DNA from 3 places in the Streptomyces sp. NPDC085460 genome. Region 1 is predicted to be linked to each of the others. Evidence: riboswitches for the same ligand, from Rfam matches in the RefSeq annotation. Region 1 holds a riboswitch; each other region holds the start of a gene.
What was found. Region 1 has a riboswitch for cobalamin ahead of ACIGHB_RS21325 (prenyltransferase/squalene oxidase repeat-containing protein). Riboswitches for the same ligand answer to the same signal wherever they lie in the genome.
Positions count from the first base shown of each region.

Region 1 (2,878 bases):
AGAGACGAGGACGCTCATGACGCAGGTGACCGAGCACGGCGGTGGCGTCTGGTCGCTGCGCGTGCCCATCCCCGACAACCCGCTCGGCCACACCCTCGTCCACGTCCTCGACACCGACCGGGGCCCGGTCCTCGTCGACACCGGCTGGGACGACCCCGACTCCTGGAGCGAACTCACCGCCGGGCTCGGCGCGCTGGGGCTCGGCCCCGGAGACATCCACGGCGTCGTCATCACCCACCACCACCCCGACCACCACGGCCTCTCCGGACGCGTCCGGGAGGAGTCCGGCGCCTGGATCGCCATGCACGCCGCCGACACCGCCGTCGTCCGCCGCACCCGCGAGTCCGACCCCGGCACCTGGCTCGACTACCTCGCCCGCAAGCTCGCCGCCGCCGGCGCGCCCGAGGACCACCTCGCGCCGCTGCGCGCCGCCCGCTCCGGCGGCCGGATGCGGACCCTGCCCGGCCTCGGCGCCGCCCTGCCCGACCGGGACATCGTCCCCGGCGAACTCCTCGCCCTCGCGGGCCGCCGGCTCCGCGCCGTCTGGACCCCCGGCCACACCCCCGGCCACGTCTGCCTCCACCTGGAGGAGAAGCACCCCGGCGGACTCCCCGGCCACGGCCGGCTCTTCTCCGGCGACCACCTGCTGCCGGGGATCTCCCCGCACATCGGCCTGTACGAGGACCCCGACGACGCCACGGTCACCGACCCCCTCGGCGACTACCTCGACTCCCTGGAGCGGATCGGCCGGCTCGGTGTCGCCGAGGTCCTCCCCGCCCACCAGCACGCCTTCCCCGACGCCGCCGGCCGGGTCCGGGAGCTCCTCGACCACCACGAGGAACGGCTCTCCGGCCTCCTCGCCCTCCTCACCGTCCCCCTCACCCCCTGGCAGCTGGCCGAGCGCATGGAGTGGAACCGGCCCTGGGACCGCATCCCGTACGGCTCCCGCAACATCGCCGTCAGCGAGGCCGAGGCCCACATCCGGCGCCTGGTGAAGCTGGGCCGCGCGGAGGCCCTGACCGGGACCGAGCCGGTGGCGTACGTGGCGGTGTGACGCGGCTCCCACGCCGGGGAGGCGGACCTACGGGCCGGTAGAGTGGCCCGGTCGTCTTCATGCCCGAGCAGGGGAAAGCCGGTGCGATTCCGGCACTGACCCGCAACCGTGAGCCGTTCGCGAGAACAGGTGAGTCGGAACGCCCTGCCACGGGACGTGAGCGCCGGCACCGTCGAGGAATACGGCGCCGGACGCGGGCCCCGCGGGGGCGCCGAGGTCCGGTGCCCGCACGAGAGGCACACATGATCAGCGTCCGCCGCGCCGCCGCCGCACTCACCGCAGCGGCAGCCGTGCTCAGCACCGCCGCGACCGGCGTCGCCACCGCCGCCCCCTCGCCGAGCGCGTCCGCCGCGGCGCTCCCGCCCGGCCTGTACGGCAAGGGCGACCCGACCTACGACGGCGTCTGGCGCCAGTCCCTCGCCTTCCTCGCCCAGCGCGCCACCGGCTACCAGCCGGCCGACCAGGCCGTGGACTGGCTGCTCGGCCAGCAGTGCTCCGACGGCTCCTTCGCCTCGTACCGCGCGGACACCACCAAGCCCTGCGACGCCACGACCATGCGGGACTCCAACGCCACCGCCGTCGCCCTCCAGGCGCTCGGCGCGGTCCGCCGCGAGGCCGCCGACCCGACGAAGATCGACACCGCGGTCAAGACCGGCTACGGCTGGCTGCGCGGCGTGCAGAACAAGGACGGCGGCTGGAGCTACACCCCCGGCGGCCCCAGCGACGCCAACTCGACCTCCATCGTCGTCAGCGCCCTCGCCGCGTCCGGCGTCAAGCCCGGCTCGTACACCTCCGCCCAGGGCCGCACCCCCTACGACGCGCTGCTCGCGCTCGCGCTGCCCTGCTCCGAGGAGGACGGCGGCGCCTTCGCGTACCAGCCGGACAAGGCGGGCAAGCTGCTCGCCAACGCGGACGCGACCGCCGCCGCCACCCTCGCCGGGCTCGGCAAGGGCATCACGGCCGTGAAGGCCACCCCGCCGCAGGCCCCGACCTGCGTCGACCTCCCCGAGCCGACCGTCGAGCGGGCCGCCCTCAACGGCGCCTCCTACCTCGCGAAGGCGCTCGTGCAGACCGGGCACCTGACCACCCCGCCGCTGCCGGGCGCCACCGACACCGAGCCGAAGCCGGACTTCGGCAACACCGCCGACGCCGTCGTCGCCCTCGCCGCCGCCGGCACCGCCCGGCTCGCGGAGCCCGCCCTCCAGTGGCTGGAGCAGAACGCGGCCCCGTGGGCGAAGCAGTCCGGCCCCGCCGCGTACGCGCAGCTGATCCTCGCCGCCCGCGCGATGGAGGCCGACCCGCGCGAGTTCGGCAAGGTCGACCTGGTCGAGGCGCTGAACGCGACCGGCCCGACGCCCAAGACCCCCGACACCACCGCCACCGCCGCGGAGGACGAGGAGGACGACTCCTTCCTCGGCTTCGACGTCTGGTGGATCATCGGCATCGGCATGGTCGTCGGCGTCGGCATCGGCTTCCTCCTGAGCGGCCGCAAGAAGTGACGCGCCGCAGGAGGGCCTCGGCCGCGCTGGCCTGCGGCACGGCCGGGGTGCTGCTCGCCCTCGGCGCGGCGGCCCCCGCCCAGGCCGCCGGCTACCGGTACTGGTCGTACTGGGAGACCGACGCGGGGAAGTGGACCTACGCCACCCAGGGCCCCGCGACCGCCCGGCCCGCCGACGGCGAGGCGATCGGCTTCCGCTTCGCCCTGAGCGAGGACTCCGCCGACGCGGCGAAGCCGACCGCGGCGCCGGACTTCGGCGCGGTCTGCGCCGACGTCGACAAGGCCCCCGGGACGAAGCGGATCGCGGTCGTCGTCGACTTCGGCAC
Region 1 covers NZ_JBITTO010000008.1:22,860-25,737, forward strand. Annotated here, with positions in the region: gene ACIGHB_RS21320 (MBL fold metallo-hydrolase) at 17-1,054, shown strand; cobalamin riboswitch at 1,081-1,221, shown strand; gene ACIGHB_RS21325 (prenyltransferase/squalene oxidase repeat-containing protein) at 1,297-2,553, shown strand; gene ACIGHB_RS21330 (SCO2322 family protein) at 2,550-2,878, shown strand, end outside.

Region 2 (2,878 bases), on a different contig from region 1:
ACCCGGCTCACCAAGGGCGGCACCCCGCTCCTCGGCCTGACCTTCTCCGCCGCGCTCATGCTCGTCGGCGTCTGGATCAACTACGTCGCCCCGGGCAAGGCGTTCGAGTACGTCGTCTCCTTCGCCACCATCTCCGGCATGTGGGCCTGGATCATGATCCTGGTCAGCCAGATCCGCTACCGCCGCAAGTGCGACCGGGGCGAGCTCCCCGAGTCCACCTTCAAGGCCCCCGGCGCCCCCTGGACCAGCTGGTTCGCGCTCCTCTTCATCGGCATGGTCATCGTCATGATGGGCGTCGACGAGGGCGCCCGCGTCTCGCTGTACTGCGCCCCCGTCTGGGGCCTGATCCTCACCGTCTCCTACCTGGTGCTCAAGGCCCGCAACCCCGAGGGCGCCGCCTTCGTCAAGCGCTCCTGACCTGCACCGTCTCGGCATCCGGGCCGTTCCGTACCAGTCTTCGGTGCGGGGCGGCCCGTCTGCTTATCCTGTCGGCATGCTGACCATCACCCGGGACCTGTACGACCGGATCGTGGAACACGCCCGCGCGGACCACCCCGACGAAGCCTGCGGCGTCGTCGCCGGGCCGGCCGGCTCGGGCCGCCCCGAGCGGTTCATCCCGATGCTCAACGCCGCCCGCTCGCCCACCTTCTACGAGTTCGACTCCGCCGACCTCCTCAAGCTCTACCGCGAGATGGACGACCGGGACGAGGAACCCGTGATCATCTACCACTCGCACACGGCGACCGAGGCGTACCCGTCCCGCACCGACATCACCTACGCCAACGAGCCCGGCGCCCACTACGTGCTCGTCTCCACCGCCGACACCGACGCCGCCGGCCCCTTCCAGTTCCGCTCGTACACGATCGTCGAGGGCGTCGTGACCGAGGAGGACGTCAAGGTCGTCGAGGCGTACGAGTAGTCTGACCCCGACCTTCAGGGCGGCAGGAACCAGGAAGCCGGTGCGAGTCCGGCGCGGTCCCGCCACTGTGACCACACCCCGTGTGGGAGCCAGGAACTGACCTGCCGCCTTCTCACCACCGATCGGGGACGTGGAAATCCCCGGAGGAGGCCCTCCGCCATGACCCGGCGCCCCCGGCTGCTCGCCGCCACCGTCCTGCTGCCCCTGCTCGCCGCCTGCGCCGGCCCCGCGAGCACCCAGGACACCGCGAAGCCCGCCCCCGGCTTCCCCTACACCGTCACCAACTGCGGCGAGACCACCACCTTCGAGGCCCCGCCGAAGCGCGCGGTCACCATGAACCAGCACGTCACCGAGGTCCTCCTCGCCCTCGGCCTGGAGAAGTCCCTCGCCGGCACCGCCTACCTCGACGACGCGATCCTCCCCGCCTACAAGAAGGCGTACGACTCCGTCCCCGTCCTCTCCAAGGAGTACCCCTCCAAGGAGGCGCTGCTCGCCGCCAACCCCGACTTCGTCTACGGCGGCTACGCCTCCGCCTTCGACGCCAAGGACGGCCGCAGCCGCGACGACCTGGCCAAGGCCGGCATCACCACCCGCCTCAACGGCGAGTCCTGCCCGTCCGGCACCCCCACCGTCGACGACCTCTACCGCGAGGTCACCGAGGTCGGCCGCACCTTCGGCGTCCCCGACCGGGCCGAGAAGTGGAACAAGGAGGCCCGCGCCACCCTCGCCGCCACCGAGAAGCGCCTCGGCGGCCTCGACCCCGTCTCCGTCTTCGTCTACGACAGCGGCGACAAGACCGCCTTCACCGCCGGCGGCAAGGGCATCGGCAACGAGCTCATCAGCCGGGCCGGCGGCCGCAACGTCTTCGCCGACCTCCCCAAGGCGTTCGGCGACGCCGCCTGGGAGCAGGTCGTCGCCCGCAAGCCCGAGGTCATCGTCATCTACGACTACGGCTCCACCACCGTCGAGCAGAAGAAGCAGCGCCTCCTCGACGACCCCGCCCTCAAGGACGTCCCCGCCGTCAAGAACCGCCGCTTCGCCGTCATGCCCCTGTCCGACACCGTCCTGGGCGTCCGCGTCCCCGCCGCCGTCGACAAGCTCGCCGCCCAGCTCCACCCGGCCGCCGGCCGATGACCGCCGTCGCCGCCGCCCCCGCGCGTCCGGCGGCGGCGGCGCCCGGCCGGCGCCGCTTCGCCCTCGTCACGGCCGGGCTGCTCGCCGCCCTCGCGCTCGCCGTGGTCGGCTCCCTCGCGCTCGGCTCCGTACGGATCCCGCCCGGCCAGGTGCTCGACGCCCTCACCGGGCGCGCCGCCCCCTCCCCGTACCGCACCATCGTGCTCGACGTCCGGCTGCCCCGGGTCGTCCTCGGGACCGTCGTCGGCGCCGGGCTCGCGGTCGTCGGGACCGTCCTCCAGGCCCTCGTACGCAACCGGCTCGCCGACCCCTTCCTGCTCGGGATCTCCTCCGGGGCCTCCGCCGGCGCCGTCCTCGTCCTGGTCCTCGGCATCGGCGGCGGGCTCACCACCACCCTCGCGCTGCCCGCGGGCGCCTTCGCCGGGTCCCTCGTCGCCCTCGTCCTCGTCTACGCGCTGGCCCGCCGCGGCTCCACCATGACCGGCCCCCGGCTCGTCCTCGCCGGCGTCGCCGTCTCGTACATCCTCACCGCCCTCACCACCCTCGTCCTCGTCGCCGCGGGCCGCCCCGAGCACTTCCAGGAAGCCCTCTACTGGTCCTTCGGCGGACTCGGCTCCGCCCGCTGGGACACCCTGGTGCTGCCCACCGTCGTCCTGGTCCTCGGCACCGGCGTCCTGCTCGTCCTCGCCCGCCCGCTCGACCTGCTCCTCACCGGCGAGGAGGGCGCCACCGTCCTCGGCCTCGACACCGCCCGCTTCCGCGCCGCCGTCTTCCTCCTCGCCTCCCTCGTCACCGCCGTGATGGTCGCCGCCAGCGGCGCCGTCG
Region 2 covers NZ_JBITTO010000010.1:178,746-181,623, reverse strand. Annotated here, with positions in the region: gene ACIGHB_RS26390 (amino acid permease) at 1-417, shown strand, start outside; gene ACIGHB_RS26385 (Mov34/MPN/PAD-1 family protein) at 494-919, shown strand; cobalamin riboswitch at 897-1,039, shown strand; gene ACIGHB_RS26380 (ABC transporter substrate-binding protein) at 1,079-2,053, shown strand; gene ACIGHB_RS26375 (iron ABC transporter permease) at 2,050-2,878, shown strand, end outside.
Region 2: another riboswitch for cobalamin. It lies ahead of ACIGHB_RS26380 (ABC transporter substrate-binding protein); the one in region 1 lies ahead of ACIGHB_RS21325 (prenyltransferase/squalene oxidase repeat-containing protein).

Region 3 (2,878 bases), on a different contig from region 1:
AGGGCCGGGCCAGTTACCTCGGCGAGCGGTCGGTCGGCCACCAGGACCCGGGGGCGACCTCCTCGGCGCTGCTGTTCGCCGCGCTGGCGGAGGCGGCGGAGGAGGCGGCGGAGGGGGCGGCCGGATGAGCGGGGCGAGGGTCGGGATCGTGCTCGTCTCGCACAGTGCCGCCGTGGCGGCGGCGGTCGCGGAGCTGGCCCGGGGGCTCGCCGGCGGCGGCGACCTGGCACCGGTCGCGGCGGCGGGCGGCACGCCCGACGGCGGTCTCGGTACGAGCTCCGAGCTGATCGCCGCGGCGGCGAGGGACGTCGACGCGGGGGCCGGCGTGGCCGTCCTGGTGGACCTGGGCAGCGCGGTCCTGACGGTGAAGGCCCTCCTCGCGGAGGGCGACGAACTCCCGGAGGGCACCCGGCTCGTGGACGCCCCCTTCGTGGAGGGCGCGGTGGCCGCCCTGGTGACGGCGAGCGCCGGCGGCGGCCTGGACGCGGTGACGGCCGCGGCGTCGGAGGCGTACGCCTACCGCAAGGTCTGAGACGGGGAGAGGGGGCCGCCCCGGCTGGGTTCCACGCCGCCGGGGCGCCCTCGTCCGAGCAGCAGCAAGCACTAGGACGCGTTCCACGCTAGTGCGAGGGTCTGACAACGGGTCCCGCGCCACCGGGCCCGGCGAGGATGTCCGAGCGCGAGTGACCGACCCCGCATTGTGATGAAGCAGGTCAACACACTAATGTCACAGCGCCTTGGTGTTCGGGAAACCGGTGCAGTACCGGTGCGGCCCTCGCCACTGTGATCGGGAGGTCCGGCTCCTTCCCCTCGGGGAAGCCACTGCTCCGCCGCGGGAGACCGTCGCGGGGTGGGAAGGCGGAGTCGGGCGTCATGACCGTCAGCCAGGAGACCGGCCAGGGCGCGTTGTCCATCCACGAGGTGCTGGAGAGGGTCTCCCGATCATGCATATCGCCGAGGGGTATCTGCCCCCCGTCCATGCGGCCGCCTGGGGCGTCGCATCGGCTCCGTTCGTCGTCCACGGCGTCCGGGCGCTCACCCGCGAGGTGCGCGCCAACCCCGAGTCCACGCTGTTGCTCGGCGCCGCCGGCGCCTTCACGTTCGTCCTGTCCGCGCTCAAACTGCCGTCCGTGACGGGCAGTTGTTCCCATCCTACGGGTACGGGTCTGGGCGCCATACTGTTCCGGCCGCCGATCATGGCGGTGCTCGGCACCATCACGCTCCTGTTCCAGGCGCTGCTGCTCGCCCACGGCGGGCTGACCACGCTGGGGGCGAACGTCTTCTCGATGGCGATCGTCGGCCCCTGGGCGGGATACGGCGCCTACGTGCTGCTGAAGCGGTCCGGGGCGCCCCTGATGGTGAGCGTCTTCTTCGGCGCGTTCGTCGCCGACCTGTCCACCTACTGCGTGACCAGCGTCCAGCTGGCCGTCGCCTTCCCCGACCCGGGCAGCGGCATCGCCGGTTCGCTGGCGAAGTTCGGCTCCATCTTCGCGGTGACGCAGATCCCGCTCGCCGTGAGCGAGGGGCTGCTGACCGTCCTCGTGGTGCGGCTGCTCATGCAGGCCAGCAAGAGTGACCTGCTGCGTCTGGGCGTGCTCGCCCGGACGGAGCCGAAGCGACGCGAGGAGGCGGCGGCGTGATGAGCCGGAACGCGAAGATCAACACCCTGCTGCTCGCGCTCGTGGCGGTGCTCGCCGTCGTGCCGCTGGCGCTCGGGCTCGGCGACCACAAGGAGGAGCCGTTCGCCGGCGCCGACGCGGAGGCCGAGACGGCGATCACCGAGATCAAGCCGGACTACGAGCCGTGGTTCAGCCCGCTGTACGAGCCGCCGTCCGGCGAGATCGAGTCGGCGCTTTTCGCCCTCCAGGCGGCGCTGGGCGCCGGTGTCCTCGCGTACTACTTCGGGGTGCGGCGCGGCCGTCGGCAGGGCGAGGAGCGGGCGGCGGCCCGCGAGGAGAGCGGCGCACCCGGCGCGGAGGCGTAACCGCCGATGCTGCCGATCGACGCGGCGGCGCACAGCAGCCGCTGGCGCCGCCGCCATCCGGCGGAGAAGGCGGCGCTCGGTCTCGGTCTGACCCTGTGCGCGGTGTGTCTGCCGCCGTGGCCGGGCGCGCCCCTGGTCGCGGCGGCCACGCTCGCCGTGCTGCTCGGCCCGGCCGGTGTGCCGGGCCGGCAGCTGTGGCGGGCGTTCCGGATCCCGCTGGGCTTCTGCGTCACCGGGGCCGTCCCGCTGCTGTTCGCGGTGGGCGGCCCCGGCGGCGTCGTGGCCTGGGCCCCGGACGGGCCGGCGCACGCCGGGGAGCTGCTGCTGCGGACGGCCTCGGCCTCACTGGGGGTGCTGCTGTTCGCGTTCACCACACCGGTGTCGGACGTGCTGCCGCGCCTGGTCAGGGCCGGGGTGCCGGCGCCGGTGGTGGACGTGGCCCTGGTGATGTACCGGATCGTGTTCCTGCTGCTCGACGCGCAGGCCAAGGTGCGGCAGGCGCAGGCGGCGCGGCTCGGGGCGACGACCCGGGCGGCCGTCTGGCGGTCGCTGGCCGGGCTCGGCGCGACCTCGTTCGTCCGCGCCTTCGACCGGGCGCGGCGGCTCCAGACCGGTCTCGCCGGGCGCGGCTACGACGGGACGCTGCGGGTGCTGCTGCCCGGGGCCCCGGTCTCGCGACCGTTCCTCGCGGCGACGGCCGGTCTGCTCGGGGGGCTCGTCGCCCTCACCCTCGTACTGGAAAGGTTCCTGCCATGACGGTCCCCGTCCCGGTGGTGGAGTTGGTGGGCGCGGGTTTCGCGTACGAGGACGGTCCCGCCGTCCTCACCGATGTCGGGTTCGCGGTGACGGAGGGCCGGGCGATCGCGCTGCTCGGGCGGAACGGCGGCGGGAAGA
Region 3 covers NZ_JBITTO010000004.1:222,886-225,763, forward strand. Annotated here, with positions in the region: gene dhaL (dihydroxyacetone kinase subunit DhaL) at 1-128, shown strand, start outside; gene ACIGHB_RS12080 (PTS-dependent dihydroxyacetone kinase phosphotransferase subunit DhaM) at 125-532, shown strand; cobalamin riboswitch at 694-916, shown strand; gene ACIGHB_RS12085 (energy-coupling factor ABC transporter permease) at 945-1,640, shown strand; gene ACIGHB_RS12090 (energy-coupling factor ABC transporter substrate-binding protein) at 1,640-1,984, shown strand; gene cbiQ (cobalt ECF transporter T component CbiQ) at 1,991-2,740, shown strand; gene ACIGHB_RS12100 (ATP-binding cassette domain-containing protein) at 2,737-2,878, shown strand, end outside.
Region 3: another riboswitch for cobalamin. It lies ahead of ACIGHB_RS12085 (energy-coupling factor ABC transporter permease); the one in region 1 lies ahead of ACIGHB_RS21325 (prenyltransferase/squalene oxidase repeat-containing protein).